One region of the Rummeliibacillus sp. TYF005 genome, then DNA from elsewhere that is predicted to be linked to it. Evidence: riboswitches for the same ligand, from Rfam matches in the RefSeq annotation. Region 1 holds a riboswitch; each other region holds the start of a gene.
The links. A riboswitch is a leader RNA that binds a small molecule or an ion and turns the genes downstream of it on or off. The one in region 1 is predicted to bind S-adenosylmethionine.
Positions count from the first base shown of each region.

Region 1 (5,329 bases):
CGCTTTCATTTTTACTTAATATCTGTTATTATTATTTTCACAACAGTTATATTGAAAACTTTGGAGGCGAATTACTATGGAAATGAAAGCGGTTACTTCTTCTAAATTGGCTTCTGTCGGCTATAATTCTAGTGCGATGATTTTAAGAATTGAATTTATCAAAGATGGTGTATTCGAATACTACGGAGTTCCAGAATTGTATTACAAAGGTCTAATGGAAGCCGATTCACCAGGACGTTATTTCAAACAATTTATAAAAGACAAATATCGTTTTGTACGATTGCAAAATCAGTCTTAACGTATGTATAGCTTAAAGCTTCGATGCCTTTATGGTATTGAGGCTTTTCTTTTAACTACAAGTATTACTTTATTCATTAAACGGTTGTAACATGACTTTTCTCATTTATTTTGGCTCTCTTAAATTATTAACATAATTAAAAGAAGTCCTTTTTTGTTAAGTTTCCTTTTCAAATTAAACGGACTAACGCAACCGTCTTGTTTTTATTAATTTTTACTAAATCCCTATGCAATTCTCACTTCAATTCAATCTCATCCGTATGTTCTTTATTCGCATGATCTTCCCATATAATCCGTACATGATAGGAATCTTCTTTTTCTGGTGCGTCTCCTCCATACAATTCGGGATACGAAAAAGGATGGAGTGTGTAGTTTTTTCCATTAATATCTTTAAACTCTTTGAACTCTGTTTGCTCAGCCATTACTTTTCCGTTTTTTATAAGTTCAAGCTTCTTCACTGTCAATTTTTCATCATTTTTTTGATCGACATTTGCTATCCATCCTATAGAACTTCCACCAATCTTTTCTTCTACATATTCGGCTTTCCATACGCTATTTTCCGAACTTCCATCTATTTTATTCTCGTAGAAATTCCAATACGTAATCGCCCCAAGTATTAATGCAACAATAAATGCTAATGTAAAATAGTTTTTCATCCCATCATCCCCTATCTGACAACTGAATCAATACTTATCCGCTTTATTGTACAAAATTCATCCAAATATTATAAAGATATCTAACGTATTACCACCTTTCAAAAATTAAATATAATATCGATAAGCTTCAAGCAGTACCTATTCACTTACTCTACTTCAATGACCATCCCTTGCTTCAGCTGCATATGTTTCTATCATTTCCATCATCACATCATCCAATTTTTTGCTTAATCTGCAATATAAATAACCAAATGGGTTTTTGATGTTGCATTTTTTTGTTTTTTGAATAACTTCTTTAAAAAGAGTGAACCCGATCTCTTCAAGTTTCATTTTTTGAGTTTGCCATACTTCCCATTTTAGTAATGGCTTGAGTTGTTTTTGGATTACGCTTAGAAATCTCTTTGTCGCCTTCGTTTCACCAGTAGTTGCAGCTAGATGATGGAAGATACGATTTCTTAATGATGAATTTAGCATCGGATAGGTATGTTTTACATATAAATGTTTTTGGTTAAGAGAATTAGATGGTTCCTTTTGAAAATTGGTTGCTTCATCCTTACGCTCACATGCATTTTCGGCTTTCTCTTGATGTGACACGCTCGATGTGTCATGCGAAGATAAAATTAAAATGATGTTGGCACCTTTAATGCCATTCATCTTTTTTGTATGTATACGTTGAATAATCTGAAGTTCTTCAAGATGTTTTAAACTTCGAAAAACGGTTCTTATAGATATTCCTAAAGATTCTGCGATTGTTTTTGCTTTTAGATGACATACCCCTGGGTAATCTAGTGCATGCGATGCGACTTTATATAACACAGCTTTTTCTGATTCCGTTAATTCATAAAAATTTTTTCGAATATGACATTCCACATGTTCGTCCATTTCCTGTACGCTTTCAAATATGACATACGTTGCTAAATAGTCAAAACGCGCCATTTACATCTACCTACTTTCTTTCTATTTACTAATTACATAGAAAGTAGGAAGGAAAATCGGACAAAATTTTATTGTAATGAAGAAGTAAGGGAAGCTATACCAAACAACAAAATGATGAGGCCCGAAATTCGATTAATCACAGATAGCATTTTATACTCTATCCGCTCCTTAACTAAACTCACAACAAAACTAAGGAGTAGCCACCAAAAAGCAGAGCCTAAAAAAACTCCTAATACTAGTAGGGACGATGAAATGATGTTACTTTGACTATTTGAAAATCCTAGACCGGCGAATATTCCTATAAACGATAGTATTGTCATCGGATTTGTGATGGTAAGAAAAAAACAGAAATATACGCACTCCAAATTTTTGTTCCTTGTGCTTTTGCTGATTGCACTGAAGCTTTTGACATCATTGTTTTAACGCCTAAATAGCAAAGGAAAATCCCCCCTATTAATTGAAGCCAAAATTGTTGACCTATTAAAAAATTCGTGACAATAGTCAAGCCAAATACGGCAAATATACTATAAAGAGCATCCGCCGTTGCTGCTCCCAATCCTGTAAAAAGCCCAACTACTCTACCATAGGCGATCGTTCTACGAATACATAAAATCCCAATTGGACCAACAGGAGCTGCAATCGAAAAACCAATAAGCATTCCTTTAAGAAAAGTAAAAAAATCTACCACTCTTATTCCCCCTTATATTTTTGCCATTAACCATACATTAATAGATAATAACGAGTGTACACGACAATCAGCACTATTTCTAGCTGAATTTTCAAACTATTGTAAATTTAAAAACCATAGAATACCTGATATCAACAAAAAACCAATAATTATCCTTGTATCCATAAATATAATATGTTACAATAGCACTAATTTAATAAGGTTATCGAGAGTGAACGAGAGTCCTGGCTCATTGACTTCACAGCAACCTGCCAAGCGGTAAGGTGCTTCATCCAGCAAAGCAGTGCTTTGAATGATAACGAACGGGATTTAGCGAACCCCTCTATTGCATTCACAACTGCAGTAGAGGGGTTTATTTTTTTCTCTTCATACCTTATTGAAATAGAGACCATTTTGGCTCATAAAAAAGGAGAGAATCTAAAATGAACAGCAGTAGTCTTATTCGAACACAAATGATTCAACATCTATCAGCAAAGGATTTTTTCAAACATCTTGGAAATTGTGTTCAACAAGAGTTATCCGAAAATGGAGATGTATGTGAAGTAGTAGTCAAAACATTGCCCCATTACTACATGACAGTTAAGTTCCAAAGAAAGACATATCAATTGGCTTTCAAAAAAAGTCAGATAAACCGATTGATGAAGGAAGAAATCTTTGCATTAGACCGAACAATTTGGATGATTTTAGAACAAAAAGGTCTCAAGATTCCAGTAACCTCAGGAAATTATATGAAACATGTATTTCCTCACGGGCACCGTACAGTGATTTGTACATCAAAATAATCTGTAACGTAAACAAAGGAACACCCGCTAAGCTTGGAGTGTTCCCTTGTTTCATTCTGGATTGATTCATTCGCGGAGGACTTAAATTGTCCGGAACGTGGGTTCAATTTCTATTTGCGTGGATTGAACTCCCGATTGCGTGGATTGGATTCCTAAATGCGTGGATTAAACCCTGATTTGCGTGGATTGGATGCTCGATTGCGTGGATTGGATTTCTAATCATTCTTGATAGTTCAAGACTACTTATCGCGGATAGTTTTTTTGAATCTAATGAAATATCTGTCGCGCTTAATAGGAGTATCTCCTTCTTTTCTTTGATGCACTTACGGATGACCTAAATTGTCCGGAACGTGGATTCAATTTTGAATTGCGTGGATTGGATGCTCGATTGCGTGGATTAAACCCTGATCTGCGTGGATTGGATCCCAAAATACGTGGATTCCCCATCGTTTTGCGTGGATTGGCTAATAAAGTAAAGAAACCAAAGAAAAAGTCCTTAACCTATGAAGAGATTAAGGACTTAGTTGTTCTTCATTAATCTGAAATTTTTCGCTACCCCGCCTTATTGTGCTTGAGGTAGTGATTTTTCATTTTCTGTATATTGTTCTTCGCTACCTTTTTCAGTTTGCGAAACGTACATTGCACATACAGCATCTCCTGACACATTTACTGCCGTACGAGCCATATCAAGTATTCGGTCAATACCGATTATTAAAGCAATTCCTTCTACTGGTAATGACACAGCATTTAATACCATTGCTAACATGATTAGACCAGCTCCAGGCACTGCTGCTGTACCAATACTTGCAAGAACTGCGATGATGACAACAATCGCTAATTCTGTGATAGTAAGATTGACTCCATATACTTGTGCTATAAATACAGTTGCAACCCCCTGCATAATGGCTGTTCCATCCATATTTACTGTCGCACCTAGCGGCTGAACGAAACTACTTATAGATTTAGGGACACCTAGTTTAGTTTGAGCTAATTTCATAGAAATCGGCAATGTTGCACCACTACTTGAAGTACTAAACGCAACCGTCATGGCCGGGAAGAAATCCTTCACAAATTGAATTGGATTCTTTTTCGCCAAAAATTTAAGCGCACCACCGTAAACCAAAACAAAGTGAACGATTAATGCGACTAAAACGACAATCATATAAAGTCCCATTGCTTTAATCGCATCAAATCCTTGTTTACCAATCGCAGAAGCGATCAAACCAAATGTACCATATGGTGCAAATTTCATAACTAATGATACTAAATACAGCATAATTTCATTAGCCTCATCAACTACCTTTAAAGCAGACTTTACTCGGTCTCCCAAAAATGCTAAAGCTATCCCTATGAATACCGAGAAGAAAATAATTTGCAACATGTTTGCTTCTACAAATGCTGCTACAGGATTAGTCGGTATAATCCCTAATAACGTATCTGTAACTGCTGGTGCTTCTTGAGATTCATAGCTTAAACCTTCTGTATTAAATGTGCCTACCGTACCCGGTTTTATAATGGAAGCAAGTATAATGGCAATTGTTATAGCAATAGCTGTTGTAGCTAAAAAGAAGGCTATTGATTTCACACCAATTTTACCAAGTTTTTTAGGATCACCAATATTCGCAGTACCTAAAACAATAGAGAAGAAAACGAGTGGAACAACCAGCATTTTGATCAAGCTTATGAAAATCGTTCCGAGAGGTGTCAAGAAGTATTTGTCGATAGATGTAAAAGCGTTGGGCATTGATAAGTTCATCACAAGACCTGCAACTGCCCCCAAAATAAGTGCTATTAAAATGTGCTTCGCTAATTTCATAAATTTCCCCCTTTAACTTAAAAGAATATTCAATAAATTTTGTATCTATTACAATTATATACTATTTTTTTCTGCAAATGGTATAAAATTTTCTATTTTTCATAAAAATCGTGCTATAAGCCGTGCCCTTAAAAATTTAGAATAACTTAAAAGT
Region 1 covers NZ_ML122582.1:5,202-10,530, forward strand. The annotation lists gene CW357_RS15365 (KTSC domain-containing protein) at 77-298, shown strand; gene CW357_RS15370 (hypothetical protein) at 534-953, opposite strand; gene CW357_RS15375 (helix-turn-helix domain-containing protein) at 1,110-1,889, opposite strand; partial or broken gene CW357_RS18915 (LysE family translocator) at 1,958-2,547, opposite strand; SAM riboswitch class I at 2,777-2,879, shown strand; gene CW357_RS15385 (hypothetical protein) at 3,000-3,359, shown strand; gene CW357_RS18360 (hypothetical protein) at 3,727-3,897, shown strand; gene CW357_RS15390 (dicarboxylate/amino acid:cation symporter) at 3,922-5,175, opposite strand.

Region 2 (5,329 bases), on a different contig from region 1:
TTTTGCTATTAATGGATATATCTAAATGGCTAATTTTCATTTTACTTTTTCTTTATGTTTTTTCATTTACCATGTATCCTCACTTCAACGCATTATTATGGACAAACAATCTAAAAAAAGTGGAACATTTTCTTGAATCAAATAAGCATCGCTCTCTCTATGCATACCCTTATGCAATCGCACATCAGACTGTCGCCGAACAAAAAGCCGCTCTACAAAAAATAATCACCTCCTATAAGCAACCGTACGTCAAGCATAACTACGCTTCTATACTTGCAATGCTAGAGAAGGATTATCATCGTGCCTTATCTGAAGCAAAGCAAATTACAAGAGAACCATTCCAAAGCTATATGATTGCCCACAGTGAAGTATTTTTAGGAAACTATGAACAAGCTAAAGCTTTAATACCCAAATTCACAGAAAAGTGGATGTCGCCTTCCATTGAAAGTTTAATCTCTTTTAAACAACAAGATAGGAAAAATTTTAAGTATCATTCAACAAAAGCTATTAAACAAGCTAGAGGTATTCAAAAGTATTTGCTCGTTTATAGCTTTCAAGAAATGGAAGGGAAAATGAAAAGCTGATTGGCTGCTTTTCTATAAAAGAATATTGAATAGCCCATATAAAAAGGGAAATTGCGCCAGGCAATTTCCCTTTTTGTTTATATCGAACATATGCGATTAGGACTGATTCTATTTATTTTTCATCCAATCAGGTTTACCAAATCCTTTGAATTGTGAATCGATTACTTTTTCAAATTCATCAGATTCAACAACTTCTTTAAGATCTTTTGCAAGTTGTGAATTTTCATCTGCTTCACGCACTGCTACGACATTACGGAATTGATCAGGCATGTTTTCTAGGAATACGGCATCGTCTAATTTCATACCTGCTGCTAATGCAAAGTTTCCTGGTACACCAGCTAGATCCGCACTTTCTACAGCACGAGGAAGTCCTGCTGCTTCAATTTCTTTGAATTTTAAGTTTTTAGGATTTTCCTTTATATCTTTTGTAGAAGCTTTTAATTGGTCAATATTATCATCAATTTTGACTAGTCCCTGATCTTGTAAAGATTTTAAAGTACGAGCTAAGTTTGATGGGTCGTTTGCAATGGCAATTGTTGCTCCATCTTTGATATCATCGACTGATTTATATTTTTTAGAGAAAAAGCCCATTGGTGCTGTTGGTACAATGATTAGACCTTTGATTTTTGTTCCATTTTGTTTGTTAAAGTTTTCTAAGTAGATAGAGTGTTGGAATAAATTCGCATCAATGTCACCAGAATCTAATGCTTTGTTCGGTTGGATATAATCACTAAATTCTTTTAACTCTACTTTGTATCCTTTCTTTTCAAGCTCCGGTACGATTGCTTTTTTAAGCATATCACTATATGGACCTGCTGTTGCACCAATTGTAATGTCTTTTGTTTTTGTTGCTTTACTTGTATCTTTTGATTTATCTCCACCACAAGCCGCTAAAGCCACTGCTAGTACTAGCGTTAATACGCTAAACAAAAATTTCTTCATGTTTAAAACCCCCAATTTTTTATAAAAAGCTATTTTTTCAGAATGCTAGTTACTTTTAACGTTTATCGACTGCTTTTGCAATCGCGTCTCCTGCTAATTGAATTGCTTGGACAATGATGATTAATATCACAACTGTCGCGATCATAATAGTGTTGTCATAACGGTAGTAGCCAAAGCGAATTGCTAGGTCACCGATACCACCACCACCGATAATTCCTGCCATTGCTGAGTATGCTACTAAACTAATAATAGTCATGGTGATTCCTTGAATGACACCAGATTTTGCTTCTGGAAGTAACACGTCTTTAATAATCATCCAACGTGTCGCCCCTACTGCAATAGACGCCTCAATAACACCTTTATCAATTTCTCGAAGTGATGTTTCAACAAGTCTTGCGAAAAACGGAATTGATGCGACTGACAAAGAAACACTTGCTGCAATAGGCCCTATCGTATCGCCTATTAACCACTTAGTAACTGGGAATAACGCTACTAAAAGAATGATATATGGAATTGAACGTATTAAGTTAACGATAAAGCCAACCACTACATTCACAAAGCGGTTACCAAGTAAACCGGATCTACTTGTAGAAAACAAGCCTTTTCCTGTGATGAATAAAAGCAAACCAAGTGGTAAACCAATGACCAAGGCCACTGCTAATGAAATACCTACCATTAGAAGCGTTTGACCAAATGCTTTCCAAATATCAGGAAGCATTTCTGTAAAATGACTAGGATCAAATAGCATTGTTTAACACCTCCACTGTGACTCCACGACTTTCCATATAGGAAATCGAACGGTTAATATCTGCCACTTGCCCATTCAGTTCCATTAGAAAAATACCAAGAGGTCTTTCCTGTATATATTCAATTGTGCCGTGTAGAAAGTTCCCACGTACCTCAAATTGCTGTAGCATATCTGAAATAACACCTTCACCAGCTACATCGCCTTTGAATAAAATTTTGACTACCTTACCTTTAACGTTTTGTAAAATGGTTGGCGGAATATCAAAAGACACTACACTGCTGATAAATTCCTGAGTTAGCGACTTTTCAGGATTGGCGAAAATATCATATACCGCACCTTCTTCGATTACCTTTCCATTTTGCATAATAGCCATGCGATCACAAATTTCCTTCACAACATCCATTTCATGTGTTATTAGAACAATTGTAATACCAAGTTCTCGGTTGATTTTCTTTAACAATCGTAAAATAGAGGTTGTTGTTGTTGGGTCAAGCGCTGATGTTGCTTCATCGCAAAGTAATATAGAGGGGTTATTAGCTAATGCTCTTGCGATTCCCACACGCTGTTTTTGTCCACCACTTAACTGGGCTGGAAACACATCTTTTTTATCTGACAAACCAACCATATGGAGCAACTCTTTGACTCTTTCATTTCTCTTTTCTTTTGATATATTTGCAGCTTTCAATGCAAACTCAATATTTTCCCCTACTGTTTTTTGGCTAATTAAGTAAAAGTGTTGGAAAATCATCCCGATTTTCAATCGTGCTTGTCGAAGTTGCTCACCTTTTAATTTTGTTAAATCTTGACCATCGATTAATATCTGTCCATCTGTTGGCTGTTCTAATAAATTAATGCACCGTAATAAGGAACTCTTGCCTGCTCCAGAATAACCAACTATTCCAAATATCTCTCCGTTATCAATTGTCAATGAGACATGATCTACACCGGTTACGCTTTTCTTTTTTACCTTGTAAATCTTTGATACATTTTGTATTTCCAGCATATACATCCCTCTAATCATTGTTAAATTACTATTGCACAAAAATTCATAATTTCTATTGAAAAACTATGTATTCCTACTAAAAAAAGATACATCCTTCTACTGAAAGATGTATCTTCTAATCAGATGTCGATTTATCTTTCAGAAATAAATTCTGTAGGAATTAGCACCTTCCCAAACGGGGGTTGCTGGACTTCACAGGGCCTATCCCTCAGTCACTCTTGATAAATTCCATTTGTTAAGTTGTAAGTTTATGTTAACCATATTATTTCTTTTTATATTATTTGTCAATCTATTTTTAGAAAAAATAAATTATTTAAAAATATTTTTATATTGGCTTATTTTATGTCTATTATTCAAATACCTTAACATTGAGGATAAATTCTACCGGAACCCATTTATCTTTATATTGGGTATCATTGTGTAGGCATAGCTTTTTTTCTTCGCTAATTAGTTTGGTGATGATTCCTCTATAGTGAACACTAGTTTGTTGGTGCCAAACGTCTAATAATACTTCTTTTTTGCCGTAATATGCTTGCAAAAGTTCTTCCTCTAAGGCTTGTAGGGTCCATTCATCAAAGGTCGGCTTTGTGATTTGCTGATCTTCTTGTTGCCAGGTTCTTAGTCTTTGTACATGTTCTGGCAACATCATAGCAGTCCATTTTATGTTACCTCGATCACGTAACATTTGTAATACCACTCCTTAGTATTGGAATCAGTTTTAGATTTAAATTTTATGCCCACCGAGTAATTTAGAACGATCGATAGCTGTTCCTGCATTTGTATATGATACGGCACGTAATAGAGCCGTAGAACCATAGTGGGTACGAAGGTGATCCATTGTGGTCCCAAGTTGTCGCCGTTTCCAACGTGTTTTATCAAAAAAACTAAGTTGCATAGAATGTTCTGATTCTAACTTTGAAATACTGACACTGATTTGTCGTACAGGGCGCTCGTTGTATTGTTCGTTCAATATCTGTTGGCAAATTTGATAAATAATCATCGTATCGTTTGTTGCTTCATCTATCGTACGTGAACGCTGGAAACCTCCTCCAAAAGCGTTTTTGCTATAAGAAATCCCAAGCGTAATCGTACGTCCTACTTTATAAGCTTCACGCGCTCTTCTTGCCACATCTTCACACATTTCTAGAAGTACGGCGAGCACTTCCGTTTTAGTGTTGTAATCCCGCATCAATATTTGGCTTTTACCATAACTAATTTGACCTTCTATCAATGGCGCTTCGCCAACTTTTGATAGATCAATTCCCCAAGCGTGATAGTAGAGTTGATTGCCCATAATACCAAAATGCCTTTCTAATGTTGTTAAATCAGCGTGCGCTAAATCCCCAACAGAAAAAATCCCCATATTATTAAGGGTTCGCTCGATTCGATGGCCAATTCCCCACATTTTAGATAATGGTGCAACAGGCCATAGCTTTTTTTCTACATCTTCAAAGTCCCACTTCGCAAACCCTGTTTTTTTTGCATCTAAATCAAGTGCAAGTTTTGCTAATAACATATTAGGACCCATCCCAACTGTGCTAGGAATTTCAAATTGGTTATAGAGTTCATATTGGATTTGGTGTGCTGTTTCTACAGGATCTCCCCACAGTTTTTCAGTGCCAGTCAGATCCACAAAACTTTCGTCAATGCTGTATACATGGATGGCCTCCTTCGGCACATAGCTGTTCAATAACTTGGTGATTTCGACTGACATGCGTACAAAGTATTCCATCTTAGGTTCAAACAAATGAATATCTGGATGCTTCGGTATCTCATATAGTCTCGTTCCAGTTTTCACTTGAAAACGTTGTTTCATTATTGGAGAAGCAGCCAGTACAATACTTCCTTTTTGTTCGAAATTCCCTATAACTGCAATTGCCTCTTTTTCAACGTCTAAATGAGCTAAAGTAGCCATACAACTAGCATAAAAACATCTCATATCTATACACATAATGGATCTTCTCGGCATATTTTCATACATTTCAGCACACCTCACAAAAGGAACGTTTGTTCTTATTTTAAAATGAGATAAGTGAGATGGCAAGTAAGAAT
Region 2 covers NZ_ML122550.1:24,646-29,974, forward strand. The annotation lists gene CW357_RS07275 (hypothetical protein) at 1-584, shown strand, start outside; gene CW357_RS07280 (MetQ/NlpA family ABC transporter substrate-binding protein) at 693-1,526, opposite strand; gene CW357_RS07285 (methionine ABC transporter permease) at 1,582-2,274, opposite strand; gene CW357_RS07290 (methionine ABC transporter ATP-binding protein) at 2,264-3,277, opposite strand; SAM riboswitch class I at 3,406-3,505, opposite strand; gene CW357_RS07295 (YolD-like family protein) at 3,627-3,962, opposite strand; gene CW357_RS07300 (Y-family DNA polymerase) at 4,002-5,258, opposite strand.
Region 2: linked by a shared signal. The riboswitch ahead of CW357_RS07290 (methionine ABC transporter ATP-binding protein) and the one ahead of CW357_RS15385 (hypothetical protein) in region 1 are both predicted to bind S-adenosylmethionine.

Region 3 (5,329 bases), on a different contig from region 1:
TTTTTCCCGAGCGATATTAATCGGAGAGTTGTAGATGATGCCTGTCAGTGGATGAAGTTACAACATTCATAGGGGTGGCGAATTGTGGGCTATATTAAAGCGAGGGTGGACCCTGAAAAGCTAAAAAATAATAAATTGAAGTTTGAAGAAAAGTATCCTTATTGGGAAGAATTGTGGACCAATTACACAGAACCTTATTCTGAAGTTCAAATTCAAAATTGGAAAGAAGAAAAACAAGCAATCGAAGAATTAGAACAAATTAGTTATGTTTCAAGAAGTGAAGGACTTGTGAAAATCCAACTGGTTGTGTTGGAAGAAGATACACGAAATTACTTTAAAAATAAGCCACATATTGAGGGTAAGCTCAAATGGTTTTCCATTCTCTTTCATGATGATGAAATGAGAGAGGGTATAGAGATCCGTAATTATGGAGAAGAAGTTTTCTTTAACCAAGTAACAAAGGATGAAGCTGAAGGAATTGTCCATATGTTTGAAGAGTTTAAATTGATCGTCGAATTTGTACCAGATGATACAGATTAATGAAAACATTACACATTTGTTGTAATGTTTTTTTGTTGTGCAGAAATGTGGGGGAGATTTTATGACGTAAATTGCTTAGAGAGCGGATAAAATTTGAATTCGAGCGGATAAATGGATCACAGGAGCGGATAAAACCGTCTCAGGAGCGAATAAAACTATCTCAAGAGCGGATAAACCAATCACAGGAGCGGATAAACGGACCACCAGAGCGTATAAACCCATCCCAGGAGAAAATAAATTCATTTCACCATAAACGCTAAAGTCTCTCCAGATAAAAAATGCACAAAAAAACGAGCAGTTGAATATACTGCTCGTTTTTCATACGATTTTGGATTTACTTATAGGTTTTTAAATAATTTTTAGTTAAGCGAGTGGTGCACCATTTTTAGTGATTTCTTCTGCTGCTGCACCGAATTTTTTAAAGTTTTCATGGAACATACCAGCTAATTCTGTTGCTTTTTTATCATAAGCTTCTTTATTAGCCCAAGCATTACGTGGATTTAAAAGATTTGTTGGTACACCTTCGATTGCAGTTGGCATTGCAAGACCGAAGATAGGGTCTTTGTCAGTAAATACATCATTAAGTTTACCGTCGATAGCATCGCGTACCATTTTACGAGTGTAAGAAAGTTTCATACGACTACCTTCACCATAACTTCCGCCAGTCCAACCAGTGTTTACTAAGAATACATTTACTTGGTGTTCATCAATTTTCTTCCCTAACATTTCTGCATAAACAGTAGCGTGTAATGGGAAGAAAGGAGCTCCGAAGCAAGTTGAAAATACAGGTTCAGGTTCTACAACACCACGTTCTGTACCAGGTGTTTTTGAAGTGAAACCTGATAAGAAGTGATACATTGCCTGTTCTTTCGTTAACTTACTAATAGGAGGTAAAACTCCAAAAGCATCTGCTGTTAAGAAAATAACAGTTTTTGGATGACCTGCAATAGAAGGATCAACGATATTTTCGATGTTTTGGATTGGGTATGCAACACGAGTATTTTGTGTTAGTGTCTCATCATCGTAGTCAGGAATTCGAGTTTCGGAATCTACGATAACATTTTCAAGCACTGTACCGAATGTGATAGCATTATAAATTTCAGGTTCTTTTTCAGCTGAAAGGTTGATTGTTTTTGCATAGCAACCACCTTCAATATTGAACACGCCGTTATCAGACCAACCATGTTCATCGTCACCGATTAGTTTACGATTACCATCAGCTGATAACGTTGTTTTACCAGTACCTGATAAACCAAAGAATAGAGCAACGTCACCTTGTTCGCCTACATTTGCAGAACAATGCATTGGCAGGATTCCGTTTTGTGGTAATAAGTAATTCATAATACCGAAGATAGATTTTTTCATTTCCCCAGCGTATTCAGTGCCGCCGATTAAAATAATACGTTTTTCTAAAGATACGATGATGAAAGTTTCTGAAGCTGTACCATCAACTTTTGGGTCCGCTTTAAAAGTAGGAGCGGATAAAATAGTGAAATCAGCTTCATGTGCATTTAGTTCTTCATCAGTAGGACGGATGAATAGTTGGTGAGCAAATAGATTATGCCAAGCGTATTCATTAACAACGCGGATTGCTAAGCGAGAATCTTTGTCTGCACCTGCAAAGCCTTTAAACACAAAAACTTCTTCTTTTTGTTTTAAATAGTTAACAACTTTGTTATATAATGAATCAAATACTTCTGCAGAAATTGGTTGGTTAATCTTACCCCAATCAATTTGATCTTTAGAAGATTCTTCGACTACCATAAATTTATCTTTAGGTGAACGACCTGTATATTTGCCTGTTACTGCACGAACAGCGCCATCTACTGTTAAGATTGCTTCACCGCGGGAAGTTGCTTTTTCCACTAATTGTGGGACTGAAATTTGTTCTGAAATGTTATTTCCTTGTAATAAACCCTTCAGTTCATTCGCAATTTCTACTGAATTCATCTTTGTTCGTACCTTCCTTTTTATGTTATTACCCTTTAAAAGGGTTTCTATTCTTCATCTCGAGAATTAGTATAACACATTGAAATGAATAGTCTATACTAATAGGGATTTATTTTTATGATTTTGATTTTTTTGTTACTATAAGAAAATAAGTTTGACTTTCATAGTAATATCACTTACTATATGCATTAGAACGGATACTCTTATCCCGAGCTGGTGGAGGGTCAGGCCCTATGAAGCCCGGCAACCTGCATTATCTTTCACGTGATGCGTTGGTGCTAATCTGATGCAAGGAAGATTCCTTGAACGATAAGAGTGAAAGGTGCTTACGAAACATATCCTTTCCTCATTGATTTTCGATGAGTGAAAGGTTTTTTTTTTTCAAAAAATAGAAGCAAATCTGATTTGTTTCATTATTATATGCGATTTGTTGCATTCTATTTATATTATGGCACTTTCTATATCCTCGTGTTAAAAAAGCAGCTTATAGCTGGCTTGACGTTTAGAACTTAAACGGACATGGGTAATGAGTACCGTATCTTTTTTTCGAGAGGATCTCGTTGATAATAGGAGGAAACCAAATGACAAACAGAAGATTATTTACTTCAGAAAGCGTAACAGAAGGACACCCAGATAAAATTTGTGACCAAATTTCAGATGCAATTTTGGATGCTGTTTTAGCAAAAGATCCAAATGCACGTGTAGCATGTGAAACAACGGTTACAACAGGTCTAGTACTTGTAACAGGTGAGTTAACAACTACTACGTATGTAGATATGAAAGGTATTGTTCGCGATACAGTAGCGGAAATTGGCTACACTCGTGGTAAATACGGTTTTGATGCAGAAAACCTAGCAGTACTTGTTGCTGTAGGTGAACAATCACCTGATATCGCACAAGGTGTTGACAAAGCATTAGAAGCACGTGAAGGATCTATGACAGATGCAGACATTGAAGCAATTGGTGCAGGGGACCAAGGTTTAATGTTCGGCTATGCTTGCAACGAAACACCTGAGTTAATGCCACTTCCAATTAGCTTGGCACATAAATTAGCTCGTCGTTTAACAGAAGTTCGTAAATCAGGCCAATTAGATTACTTACGTCCTGATGGTAAAACACAAGTAACCATCGAGTATGATGAAAATAACCATCCAGTTAGAGTAGACACAATTGTTATTTCTACTCAACACGATGAAGAAGTATCTTTAGACCAAATTAAAAAAGATTTAAAAGCAGAAGTTATTGCCAAAGTTGTACCGGCAGAACTTCTAGATGACAACACAAAATACTTCATCAATCCAACAGGCCGTTTCGTAATTGGTGGCCCTAAAGGTGATGCAGGTCTTACTGGTCGTAAAATCATCGTCGATACTTACGGTGGATATGCTCGTCATGGTGGCGGTGCTTTCTCTGGGAAAGATGCTACAAAAGTTGACCGTTCTGGTGCATATGCAGCTCGTTATGTTGCGAAAAATATTGTTGCCGCAGGTCTTGCAGAACGTGCAGAAGTACAACTTGCATATGCAATCGGTGTTGCACAACCAGTATCAATCGCAGTCGATACTTTCGGTACTGGGAAAGTTAAAGAGAGTGATCTAGTAGAAGCAGTTCGAGAATTCTTTGACTTACGTCCAGCAGGAATTATAAAAATGCTTGACCTACGTCGCCCAATTTACAAACAAACAGCAGCTTACGGTCACTTTGGTCGTACAGACTTGAATGTGCCTTGGGAAAATACAGACAAAGCAGCAGCATTAAAAGCTAAATTTGCTGTTTCTCCAAAATAAAAGTGAAGTTTTAACAAAATAAAAAAGTCGTTCACAAAAAAGTGATCGACTTTTTTATTTTTCATTAATCTTTTCAACAACATCAATTGCCTCATCAATTGTTGCTACATCAAAAATTTGAATATTACTATTAATCGCCTTTCGTATCTTAATAGCTTCTTTTTTATTTTCGCTTGGAATAATCATATAAGAAATGCCTGAAATACTAGCGATTTGGATTTTTTCTTTTAACGCACCAATTGGTTTTACGTCTCCATTTTTGTCAATTGATCCAGTTATGGCAATAGGGTGTTCGTTTTGCAAATCTCCATTTTTAACCTTTCCAGATAATACAAGTGCTAAACCTCCGCTATCTCCACCAATACGTTCTCTATTTAGAAATGCATCTATTTTTTGATTAGTTTTTTGATCAGTTTGATTTAAATAGTAACTAACATTTTTCTTCATTTGTTCAGTAGTGTCTTCTTTAAGATGAAGCCAGCTTAAAAGTTGTCTATTTTTACTAGCATAGCGATCTTTATTATCACCTTCAACGATAGCAAGTGGCTTGACATGTTGTCTTTCTAAGATTTTCGAAACATCTAATTTATTTTTTGTTAAAGAGAATTCTACACTATTCACACCAAGTAAATAGATATTAGTCCCTTCGATAATTTCCTCAGGTGGCTGATAAAGAAGTGCCACATGTGTTGTAGCATCATAAAAAATTAGCGGAAGCTCATAACAAAATAATATAAAAAGTATACAAACTGCATAGCTGATTTTTCTTTTGTATACTTTTTTCCTTTTTAAAATATGAACAGTTGTTAGAATAATTAGGCTAAGTAAAAAGAAAAGAATAAAAGATGAACCACTAATTTTGTTTTGAAGATATAGTAGTAGAAATATGGGATAAAATAAAATGCACAAAAAGCTAACTAAAAGAAAAGACATATTCTTTTTATTTCTAAAAATGAGAAATTCACTCCTTATATTACTTGATATGCCTATCTGGATTTTAATATTGAAACTGGAACATAATAGTATATAAAACTATTTATACTATTATGTTG
Region 3 covers NZ_ML122572.1:31,850-37,178, forward strand. The annotation lists gene CW357_RS13960 (alpha/beta hydrolase family protein) at 1-72, shown strand, start outside; gene CW357_RS13965 (hypothetical protein) at 85-540, shown strand; gene pckA (phosphoenolpyruvate carboxykinase (ATP)) at 904-2,490, opposite strand; SAM riboswitch class I at 2,691-2,806, shown strand; gene metK (methionine adenosyltransferase) at 3,072-4,277, shown strand; gene CW357_RS13980 (S16 family serine protease) at 4,332-4,961, opposite strand.
Region 3: linked by a shared signal. The riboswitch ahead of metK (methionine adenosyltransferase) and the one ahead of CW357_RS15385 (hypothetical protein) in region 1 are both predicted to bind S-adenosylmethionine.

Region 4 (5,329 bases), on a different contig from region 1:
ACCGATGGTCAAAGAATCACATTAGGTTTTAAAATTGATGACTTTGAAAAGACATGGAAATAGTTATACATTTGCTTGTTTTTAAATACGGAATATGTCAAAATTGAAGTGAATTTAAATACATATTTGGAGGGTTAATGATGAGCATACCAACAGATTTACGTTATACAGAAGAACATGAATGGGTAAAAGCAGAAGATGGAAAAGTACGCATCGGAATTACAGAGTTCGCACAATCAGAACTAGGTGATATCGTATTCGTTGAACTTCCACAAGTAGGTGACGATCTAGTAGCAGATGAACCATTTGGTAGTGTTGAATCTGTAAAAACTGTATCTGAACTTTATGCACCTATTTCAGGTAAAGTTGTAGAAATTAATGAAGAACTAGAAGATAGCCCAGAATTTGTTAACGAATCTCCATATGAAAAAGCATGGATGGTTGTGATTGAACCTTCTGACGTATCACAAATTGAAGAATTACTTACACCAGAAAAATACCAAGAACTAATCGAAGAATAATCTTGCCAATAAAAGCGCCACACTTTTTGTGTTGGCGCTTTTACGTACATCAAGCAGTTCACACTATTAAGTTAAGGTTTTTACTGCACTCAATGCGGGATAAAACTGTAAGGAGGAATTAGCTTGTCTGATAAAGTGCTTATTGTAGAAGGTAGGCAGGATAAATTGCAAATTCACCCCATATTAGCAGAAGATATTCCAATTCTATGTACGAATGGAACGATTAGTGCGAGTAATTTAGAAGAACTTATCTATCCCTATGAAGAATATGATTTATATGCTTTTTTTGACGAAGATTATTCAGGCGATTGCCTTCGTGCTTTGATGAAGAGAGAATATCCTGAGACGTATTTTTTACGAACCCTTTCTTTATATAAACAAGTGGAAGTAACGCCAAGAAAATATTTAGCTAGAATATTATTGGCTGCTGATTTTAAAGTAAATCCAGCTTATCTTATAGAATAGGAATGACAAGTTATGCAAGAATGGTCAATTGAAGAATGGGAGAATATGAAGGAAAGTAAAGAACAATGTACTTTCTATTTATACACTTCAATGTGTGGAACGTGCCAAGTAGCTTCTAAAATGATGGAGATTATGGAAGCAACCTTTCCAGACATTCCAATGGGAAAGGCTAATATCAATTATGTGGAACAATTAGCCATAGACTATAAAATTGAAAGTGTCCCATGTTTACTAATTACTGAAAATGGAAAAGTAAGAGATAAAATCTATGCATTTCAATCTGTTTCATACTTATTTGAAAAAATTCAGAAAAAAGATTGACGATGTTAACATAGAGTGGTAAAGTAACAAACATAAATTAAATAATTATTTACGTTACTCTTATTTAGAGAGGTGGAGGGAAGTGCCCTATGAAGCCCGGCAACCGTCACAATGTGACACGGTGCCAATTCACGCAAAGTGAGAACTTTGGAAGATGAGAGAACGGTTTTCGTATATTACGTGGACCCTTCTGTTAATCTTACAGAAGGGTCTTTTATATTAAAAGCGAAAGAGGCTGTTCAGACCCGAGCGACAATGACGTAAATATAAAAGGTGGTTTTGAGTATGATTCAACTAGAAAATGTCGTAAAAAAATACAAAACCGCTAATGGATCTCTAACTGCAGTTAATGATGTTAACCTATCAATAAATGATGGTGAGATTTTTGGCATTATCGGTTATAGTGGTGCTGGTAAAAGCACAATGATCCGTTTACTCAATGGCTTAGAAAAGCCTACATCAGGTAAAGTCACAGTAAATGGACAGAATATTTCATCGATTAAAGGGAAAGAACTTCGAAATGCACGCCATAAAATAAGTATGATTTTCCAACACTTCAACTTATTATGGTCGAGAACAGTCGAAGAGAATATAGCATTTCCATTAGAGATTGCTGGTATTAGTAAAGCAGAACGTCAGAAACGTGTACTTGAACTAGTAGAGTTAGTCGGCTTGAAAGGAAGAGAAAAAGCATATCCTTCCCAACTATCAGGTGGACAAAAGCAACGTGTAGGTATTGCTAGAGCGCTAGCAAATAATCCAGAAGTGTTACTTTGTGATGAAGCAACCTCAGCCCTTGACCCAGAAACAACGGATGCAATCTTAGACTTACTTGTAAGTATCAATGAAAAACTTGGACTAACAATTGTTTTAATCACACATGAGATGCATGTCATCCGAAAAATTTGTCATCGTGTAGCAGTGATGGAAGCTGGGAAAGTTGTTGAGCAAGGAAATGTTCTAGAAGTTTTCCAATCTCCAAAAGCAACTGTAACAAAGAAATTCGTTTCTCAAGTTACTGAAACAGCTGGGCACAAAGAGTCCATTTCACAAATGTTGGATGATTACCCGAATGATCAGTTGATAAAGTTATTCTTTGTTGGTTCTAAAACTGAGCAACCTGTAATCTCTTATTTGATACGAGAGTTTGGTATCGATGTGAATATTGTGCATGGCAATATATCTCCGACAAAGAGTGGTCCATATGGTACGTTAATCGTCCGAATTGTTGGAAATGATAGCGACGTATCAAATGCGATTCAATATTTAGATGAACAAGGTATTAAAACGGAGGTGATCAAGAATGCTTAATGATCTCTTTCCGAATGTCGATTGGGAAATCATGTGGGAAGCTACAAGAGAAACCATTTACATGACGGCTGTTTCAACAGTTCTTACATTCATAATTGGTTTAGTTCTTGGGATTCTGTTATTCCTTACAAGTCCAACACAACTTTGGGCGAACAAAGTTGTCAACTTACTAACGGGCTCTGTTGTGAATATTTTCCGATCAATTCCATTTATCATTTTAGTTATTCTTTTAATTCCATTTACAAACTTTTTACTAGGAACAATTCGTGGAGCCAATGCAGCGTTACCAGCTTTAATCATAGGAGCTGCACCATTCTATGCTCGAATGGTTTTGATCGCTTTACGTGAAATTGATAAAGGTGTAATTGAAGCGGCACGTTCTATGGGAGCTAAAACTTGGACAATCATTTATAAGGTTTTAATCCCAGAGTCATTACCCGCTTTAATATCAGGTATTACCGTAACAGCAGTAGCATTAGTTGGTTACACTGCAATGGCAGGTGTAATCGGTGCTGGTGGTTTAGGAAACTTAGCGTTTATGGATGGCTTCCAACGAAGTCGTAACGATGTAACATTTGTCGCAACTGTATTAGTGTTAGTGATTGTATTTATCATTCAATTTATAGGTGATTTTATTACATCCAAAACAGATAAACGATAGTTTGGTGTATACGTATTAACGTTCACATATTTGAAAAGAAAAGGGGAAAAAACATGAAGAAACTTGTAGCAGGAATTCTAACAGCATCATTAGCGTTAAGCTTAGCAGCTTGCGGATCAGACGAAAAAGCATCATCTGGTGATTCAAAAGAAACAAAATTAGTAGTAGGTGCTTCTAATGTACCTCACGCAGAAATTTTAGAAAAGGCAAAACCAATTCTTGAAAAAGAAGGCGTAGAATTAGATATTCAAAAATATCAAGATTATGTATTGCCTAATAAGGATTTAGATTCCGGCGATTTAGATGCGAACTATTTCCAACACATTCCATACCTAGAACAACAAATCAAAGATAATGGTTACGACTTTGTAAACGCTGGTGGTATTCATATCGAACCAATCGGTATTTACTCTAAAAAATATAAAAAACTAGATCAACTTCCAAAAGGAGCGACAATTTTAATCAGTAACTCTGTAGCTGACCAAGGTCGTATTCTAACATTACTAGAAGCTAAAGGCTTAATCACATTAAAAGAAGGCATAGATAAAGCTTCAGCAGAAATCAAAGATATTGCGAAAAATCCAAAAAAATTAAAAATCGATGCAAAAACTGCTCCTGAAATGTTAGTGCAAATGTATAAAAACGAAGAAGGAGATGCAGTAGTTATCAATTCTAACTTTGCAATCGATGCAGGTTTAACACCAACAAAAGATGCAATTGCTCTTGAAGACAAAGATTCACCATATGTAAACGTTATTGCAGTGAAGAAAGAAAACAAAGACAATAAAGCTGTGAAAAAATTAGTGGATGTCCTACATTCAAAAGAAATTCAAGACTTCATCAATGAAGAATGGAAAGGTTCAGTAGTTCCTGTATCTGAATAATAAAGATGAAAAAAGACGTTAGAGCGAATTTCGTTCTAGCGTCTTTTTGTGTATATTGAAATAGTTTTCGATATTTAACTCCAAAATATAAAATTATCAATCTTATAATCTATTCTGAGAAATTATTTAAACTGCGTCAATCTAGAGAAGAAGTTACTTACAAAGTCTAAGAAAATTTGTTCCGAAGGTGCTAGCTCGCGGTTTATAGGATAAATAACACCGACATTACGTGTAAATGGAGGTTCCACCAATGCTAGTTTTTTTGTTCGACGAGGGGTAGCGTCATAGAACGCACTTTCAGGTAATAGGGTAACTCCGATACCTGCTGCTACTAATCCTTTTAATGCATCCATATCTTCACCTTCAGAACTAATCTTTGGTGTAAATCCAACTGATTTACATGCTTCTACCGCTACTTTGTTTAATATAAATCCTTCTGGAAATAATGCAAATCCTTCATTACGTAATTCTGTTAATTGGATCTGATCTTTTTTGGCTAGACGATGTGATGAAGGGACAAGTGCTGCGATATTTTCTGTAAACAGGATTTTTTGATCGATACTGTCATCCTTACCGGGGACAGGTCCTAAAAAGGCTAAATTCAGTTCACGTTCCTTTACAGCTTTAATAAGATATTTGTAAGAACCTTGTCTTAAATGAAACGAAACATTTGGATGTTCTTTTTTGAATGCAGAAATAACTGTTGGTAGAAGAAAGCTTGCTAGACTTGTTGGAAATCCAATTTTAATCGTTCCTTCTTCAGGGTTTAAATACTCATCAACCTGTCTTTTTGCAAAATCGATTGCTTGAAGAGCTGCAACTGTATGTTCAAGGAATGTTCTTCCAATTGGTGTAAGTTTTACGTTACGCCCTACACGTTCAAATAATTCAATACCCAACTCTTCTTCTAAATTGGCAATTTGACGGCTAACAGCTGATTGTGCGACATGTAAAACTTCTGCGGCTTCAGAGATATGTTCCCTTTCTGCAACTGCTACAAAATACCTCAGTTGTCTTAATTCCATATCATGTCATCTCCTACTTATCTATTTTTTAGATTAATCCTATCCAAATTATATATTGTTTATATGAATTTGAAAAACTAAAATATACTTAAGACCCGTTATATATATAAAGGAGGGAATCGTATGACATTTCACCAAATT
Region 4 covers NZ_ML122558.1:10,059-15,387, forward strand. The annotation lists gene CW357_RS09955 (arsenate reductase family protein) at 1-63, shown strand, start outside; gene gcvH (glycine cleavage system protein GcvH) at 141-521, shown strand; gene CW357_RS09965 (toprim domain-containing protein) at 645-986, shown strand; gene CW357_RS09970 (thioredoxin family protein) at 999-1,307, shown strand; SAM riboswitch class I at 1,365-1,468, shown strand; gene CW357_RS09975 (methionine ABC transporter ATP-binding protein) at 1,593-2,618, shown strand; gene CW357_RS09980 (methionine ABC transporter permease) at 2,611-3,279, shown strand; gene CW357_RS09985 (MetQ/NlpA family ABC transporter substrate-binding protein) at 3,333-4,163, shown strand; gene CW357_RS09990 (LysR family transcriptional regulator) at 4,286-5,188, opposite strand; gene gltB (glutamate synthase large subunit) at 5,312-5,329, shown strand, end outside.
Region 4: linked by a shared signal. The riboswitch ahead of CW357_RS09975 (methionine ABC transporter ATP-binding protein) and the one ahead of CW357_RS15385 (hypothetical protein) in region 1 are both predicted to bind S-adenosylmethionine.